2 regions of the Marinobacterium sp. LSUCC0821 genome follow, and region 1 is predicted to be linked to the other one. Evidence: predicted binding sites of a transcription regulator. Region 1 holds the regulator's gene; the other holds the start of a gene.

What was found. The regulator FNR, encoded in region 1, switches genes on or off when oxygen is low (the NO sensors DNR and NnrR bind a similar motif). The targets are predictions, from matches to a motif close to TTGATNTANATCAA.
Region 2: a site for FNR is predicted at 1,129-1,142, ahead of HH196_RS02205 (YdcH family protein). Genes of this name have one in related genera too.

Annotation. Positions count from the first base shown of each region.
Region 1 is NZ_CP051666.1:945,203-948,355, forward strand. Features, by position in the region: gene hemN (oxygen-independent coproporphyrinogen III oxidase) at 1-758, shown strand, start outside; gene fnr (fumarate/nitrate reduction transcriptional regulator Fnr) at 863-1,630, shown strand; gene HH196_RS04610 (adenine phosphoribosyltransferase) at 1,649-2,191, shown strand; gene HH196_RS04615 (alpha/beta hydrolase) at 2,286-3,153, shown strand, end outside; gene HH196_RS04620 (hypothetical protein) at 3,148-3,153, shown strand, end outside.
Region 2 is NZ_CP051666.1:435,500-438,652, reverse strand. Features, by position in the region: gene HH196_RS02215 (VOC family protein) at 1-214, opposite strand, end outside; gene HH196_RS02210 (glycine zipper 2TM domain-containing protein) at 214-678, opposite strand; gene HH196_RS02205 (YdcH family protein) at 829-1,065, opposite strand; gene aroA (3-phosphoshikimate 1-carboxyvinyltransferase) at 1,237-2,514, shown strand.

The sequences.
Region 1 (3,153 bases):
GATCAATTAACGTCGATCTCATCTACGGTTTGCCACTACAAACTGAAGAGAGTTTTGCAGAGACCTTAGATCGCATCCTAGAACTACGCCCAGATCGCCTTTCAGTATTCAACTATGCGCACCTTCCTGAGCGCTTTAAACCGCAGCGTCGCATCAATGCAGATGAACTGCCTGATGCAGTTACAAAACTCGCCATTCACCATCAGAGTATTGATAAGCTAACCTCTGCAGGCTACCGCAACATCGGCATGGACCACTTCGCGCTGCCAGAGGACACCCTAACCCGCCATCAAGATGAGGGCACCCTGCACCGCAACTTCCAAGGCTACACCACCCACTCGGAGTGTGACCTGATTGGTCTTGGCGTCTCGGCTATTAGTCAGATTGGTGACTACTACCTGCAGAACAGCCCTGATATCACGAAATATGATGCGGGCATCAATGCAGAGGGCTCTGCGATCAGTAAAGAGTACAAAATGAACGACGATGACAAAATTCGTCGCGCGGTGATTACTCGCCTGATCTGTGACTTCCAGTTGAACTTTGCTGATCAGTCCAAAGAGCTTGGTATTCAATTCCAAGAGTACTTTGCTGATGAACTTCGCCTATTGGAACCGATGGTAAATGACGGACTTATTCATATGAATGAGAAAGGGTTAGATGTTACAGCCGCTGGGCGACTATTAATTCGCAGAGTCTGTATGACCTTTGATGCTTACATAAACCATAGCGAGCAGCGATTCTCACGAATTATCTAAGACTCTAGTAAAAGAGACTGAATAAGCAGCGCTTATCGACAAATATCGTTTTTTGACTTGGGTCACTAATCCTCTTTGGCTATACTCGTGCCAACGAGGTGAATATGTCCGATACTCAAAAATTAAAGATCGCAAACATCAATGAAGTGCACTGCAACACCTGTTCACTTAGCTCTTTGTGTTTGCCAGTGTCACTCAATAACGACGATATGGTTAAACTTGATGATATCGTCGATAAGAGCAAGCCTCTTCACAAAGGCGATTTTCTGTTCCGCCAAGGCGAGAACTTTGGCTCTCTCTATGCCATTCGTGCAGGCTCAATAAAGACCTACTCAGTAAGCCCGGATGGTGAAGAGCAGATCAACGGCTTCTACTTCCCTGGTGAACTGGTTGGCCTTGCAGGCCTGGACTCTGGCGCATACCCAATGAGCGCTAAGATGCTAGAGACCACTACAGTCTGTGAAATCCCATTTGAGCGTCTTGATGATCTTTCAGGTCAGATGCCTGAGCTACGTCGTTCTATCATGCGCTCGCTGGGTCGTGAAATTAGTGAAGATCAGCAGATGATGATGCTGCTATCGAAAAAAACTGCAGAGCAGCGTATCGCAACGTTTATGCTGAAAATTGCAGACCGTTTTGCCGCACGTGGTTACTCTTCAACCTCTTTCCGACTATCTATGTCGCGAAATGAGATTGGTAACTACCTAGGCCTTGCTGTAGAGACAGTGAGCCGAATCTTCACCCGCTTCTCTTCGCAGAATCTGATTCGTGTTGAGGGTAAAGAGCTAGAGATCCTTGATACTCAGGCACTAATGGAAGCGGCTGGTGAGTGTCATGGTCCAGGCTGTGGCAGCCAAGCTAAACTGGGTTAATTCCCCTTCGGAGTTTTAATGTCTTACGACGAGTTTTACGTAAAATCGGTAGTTCGCTCTATTCCAGACTGGCCAGAACCGGGCATTTTGTTTCGCGATATAACACCAATTTTCCAAGACCCTAAAGCATCTCGCATGGTCGCTAACGCCTTTGTTGATCGTTACATGAGCATGGATGTATCCCACATCGCCTGTATCGATGCGCGTGGCTTTCTGTTTGGTGCAATCATTGCCCATGAGTTAAAGAAACCGCTTGTTCTAGTGCGCAAAAAGGGCAAGTTACCTGGCGAGACCATTTCTCAGGATTACACGCTCGAGTACGGTACAGCCTCGGTAGAGATACAGAAAGACGCACTTAAATCTGGAGACAGAGTTGTACTTATCGATGACCTGATCGCAACAGGTGGTACTGCATTGGCTGCTTGTACCCTGATTAACGGCCTAGGCGCCGAAGTTGTCGAGGTGGCAGCATTGATCGACCTACCTGATCTAGCAGGCTCAACCAAGATCCAAGATACAGGTGTACCCGTACACTGTTTGCTTGCCTACGACGGCCTGTAAGGGTTTCACCATTTAAAAACGGGGCATCTTGCCTCGTTTTTTTATTGGAGTAGACTCATAAAAAAAATATAACTTCTCAGCCCTGGAGAGATAGATGCAATTCCTACCTAAAGCGATTGCCGGCATACTAATGCTTACAGCACTTAACGCCAGCGTTGCACAAGCAGAACAAGTACAGATTCCATTCAATGGTTTAACCCTCAATGCCAACCTGGAGCTCGCGGAAGATAAGACACTCGCTGATGGCGTACTTCTTCTGTTACACGGCACACTGGCGCACAACGAGATGGAGATCATTGCCACCCTGCAAGAGCTAATCGTAGATGCTGGCGTCTCAACACTCGCTATAAACCTTAGCTACAGCATCGATAATCGTGAATCAACTATGTATGACTGTGCAGTACCTGCTCGCCACACCATGCAAGATGCAGTTGCAGAGATGGAGGCTTGGCAGAACTGGCTAGATGGCCAAGGTGCGGGTGACCGTTGGGTCATGGGTCACTCACGCGGTGGCAACCAGACATCACAGTACACCCTTGCTCACCAAGATAAAGTAAAAGGTCAAATCCTGCTTGCACCAGCAACCTGGGACTACAAATACACTATCGATGGTTACCAGAAGCGCTACGGCACCTCTGTGACTGATCTCCTTGATAAAGCGAAAACCCTAGCGCCAGATACCATGATGGATGGCGTAAGTGTTGTCTACTGTGAGAAGAGCGGCGCAACTGCCGGTGCAATGCTTAGCTACTATGGCAACTACCCAAATTACGATACACCACATGTTCTAGCTCAAACAGAGACCCCGACACTGGTGATTGCTGGCTCTAAAGATACCGTAGTTGATGATCTTCCACAGAAGATGGAAGGGATGAACAAAGAGAACGTAGAACTCGTTGTGATTGATGATGCGGACCACTTCTTCCGTGATCTCTTCGCTGATGAGGTAGCAGAGTATGCTG
Region 2 (3,153 bases), 510 kb from region 1:
AGCTTGGCCGCTTAGGCGCGCCTGGCATACTAAAGAGCTCCACCTGACCACCATCAGGTAGGGCTAGATCTAACTTGTATGAGTCACGATCAGCGCGGTAGTTCTCATCCAATATAGTGAGACCTAAGAGATCGGTATAGAAGTGTTTAGAGCGGCGATAATCACTACAGATTATCGCCGCATGATGGATCCGATTCAGAACTGGACGAGTCATTAATAACTTACACGCACCGTGCCGTTAGAACGTAACACACGTACTTTATCGCCAATTCTGAAGAAGAGATTATTCTCCACTTCCTGAACAACAGAGAGTAATTTGCCATTATCCATGCGCAGAACAATCTCCTGCCCCTGAACTCGTGTCGCCTCTTCTTGAAGTGCTTGTCCAGCTAGACCACCCGCAACAGCACCCAAGACAGTTGCAATACTTGAGCCCTTACCACCACCGATAGTTGAACCAGCAAGACCTCCGACGATAGCACCGGCACCAACACCTACCGGATTATTTTTGTCGCCTTCAATAATAACCGGCGTTACCTGTTCAACAGTCGCGTACTCCAACTGCTGGACCTGACGCGCTTCAGAACGTGTATAAACATTTCCCTGCAGACTCTGCTGCACACAGCCAGACAAAGTCACCGCTGCAATCGAAAGGACTAAAAGTTTGTTCAAACGCATAGCAAACCTCACAAAATCAATTTAGTTAAAGCTTAGACATAATTCCTAAAAACGTCACCTTACAAAACATTAAATTTAGGACAAAAAAAAACCCGGTCTTTTTCAAGCCGGGCTGAATAGCAACGAAAGGACACTATGAAAGTCGCTCTCTTACCCCTTCAACATCGCAAATAACTCATCCTTAAGTGATAGACGACGTTTTTTGAGTTCTTCCTCACGGCTAGTTTCAGCAGGCGTTACTTCGGCCTCCATCAACTCAACCTGTTTAGTTACTTCATGGTACTCATCAAACAGACGTGCAAAGTGGTTGTTTGATGTTTTCAGTTCGTGAATGCGATCGCGCATTTCTGGTAATTCGTGAACTAGATCGTGATGTTCGCCGACCATTTGTGTAACTCCTAAAACAGATATTCGATGGAGCTACTATGCCCTATCAATTCGAGAAGGAAATTGACCCGCATCAATTAAATGAAAAGAGGGCTCAAAAATAGACAATAAACCCGTTTCCTAGTAACTTAGCGCGCTCAAAATTCACCCAATTCTCGACACAATGGTTATATGGAAACGTTAACACTCCAACCTCGCAGCTTTGCTAATGGCGAAGTTCAACTTCCTGGTTCAAAAAGCCTTTCGAACCGCATCCTGCTTTTAGCTGCTCTTGCTGAGGGTGAGACCCGTGTAACCAACCTTCTCGATAGCGCAGACGTCAGCCATATGCTTAACGCATTAACTGAACTTGGCGTTAGCTATGAATTAGCAAGCGATCGTCGTAGCTGTGTGGTTAAAGGCGTTGGTGGTGCATTCACCTGCAAACAAGCAGAGATGTTTTTAGGTAATGCTGGTACCGCAATGCGTCCGCTTACTGCAGCTCTTTGTCTAGGTGAAGGTGAATTCACACTGACGGGTGAGCCTCGTATGTATGAGCGTCCTATTAAGGACCTAATCGATGCGCTTGTTCAAATAGGTGCTGATATTAAATACCTAAAAGACGAAGGTTACCCGCCGCTTAAGATCAATGCACAGGGACTAAAAGGTGGCCGTGTCTCAATTCGTGGCAACATCTCTAGTCAGTTCCTAACTGCCCTTCTAATGGCTGCACCGCTTGCTAAAGAAGACCTAGAGATTGTGATGGATGGCGAGCTTGTCTCTAAACCGTACATCGACATCACTATTCACACGATGAAGCTGTTCGGTGTAGAAGTTATCAACAACAACTACGAGAGCTTTGTTGTTAAAGCGGGTCAGACCTACAAGTCACCAGGCGAAGTGATGGTAGAGGGCGACGCCTCTTCTGCCTCTTACTTCCTAGCAGCTGCTGCTATTGCTGGCGGTACCATCCGCGTCTACGGCGTTGGGTCTGAATCGATACAGGGCGACAAAGCCTTTGCTGAGGTACTGGGCAAAATGGGCGCTAAAGTGACTTACGGTCCTACTTGGATTGAAGTGACTAAAGGTGAGCTTAAAGGTGTAGATTTAGACCTGAACGCCATCCCAGATGCCGCAATGACCATCGCAACTGCAGCTCTATTTGCCGAAGGCCCTACTGCCATTCGTAACGTCTACAACTGGCGCGTTAAAGAGACCGACCGTCTTAACGCCATGGCCACAGAGCTTCGTAAAGTGGGTGCAGAGGTTGTTGAAGGTGAAGACTACATCGAAATCACTCCACCAGCAGAAGTACAGAGCGCAGCCATCGATACCTACGATGACCATCGTATGGCGATGTGTTTCTCACTAGCCGCTTTCGGCAACAACCCGATCACCATCAATGATCCAGGCTGTACCCGCAAAACATTCCCAGAGTACTTCGATCTGTTTGCTCAAGTTACCAAATAACTTAATTTAAATGCGGTGATGGGCTTTCAGCCTGTCGCTGTTACTTTTTTAAAAGCTATAGCTAGATCAAAAGCGAATACCCAGCCTAAAGTCTGGTCATTGGTACTTTTTGGTCAGCAAAAAGTACCCAAAAACTGACTACGCTCACTCGGCCTGCGGCACGCTCCGTTCAATGATTTTTCACTGAAGTCCAATAGGACACTGCAAAGTCGGCTCCTGCCTCCGTTGCAGACTTCGGCCATCCAGGCCTCAGCCGATTGAACTCTTAACCGTGAAAAACCATCGTACTCACTCTCGATCGGACGTGGACGACTGGCACGCGATTCGAATTTGGCACCCTGTTTCCCCGTCCGACTGAGAACGAGCACGATGCTCTTTTTCGATTAAAAGCTTGTCAGGCTGAGGCCATGGAGGGCCGAAGAGCACAACGGAGGCAGGAAGCCGACTTAATGCCAAGGATGGCATGTATTCCGTTAATGCAGGAGCAATTAACGGTTTGTGCGGTCCTGATAAGCTTCAGAAAAAGAGTATCGCGCGCAGTGTGCCGCAGGCCGAAGGAGCGGGGTGTCCTTTTGCTTACTTTTCCGACAAGGGAAAAGTAAGGCTGGTCGCCTTTAGGCGAGTAGAACGCTTTTTAAA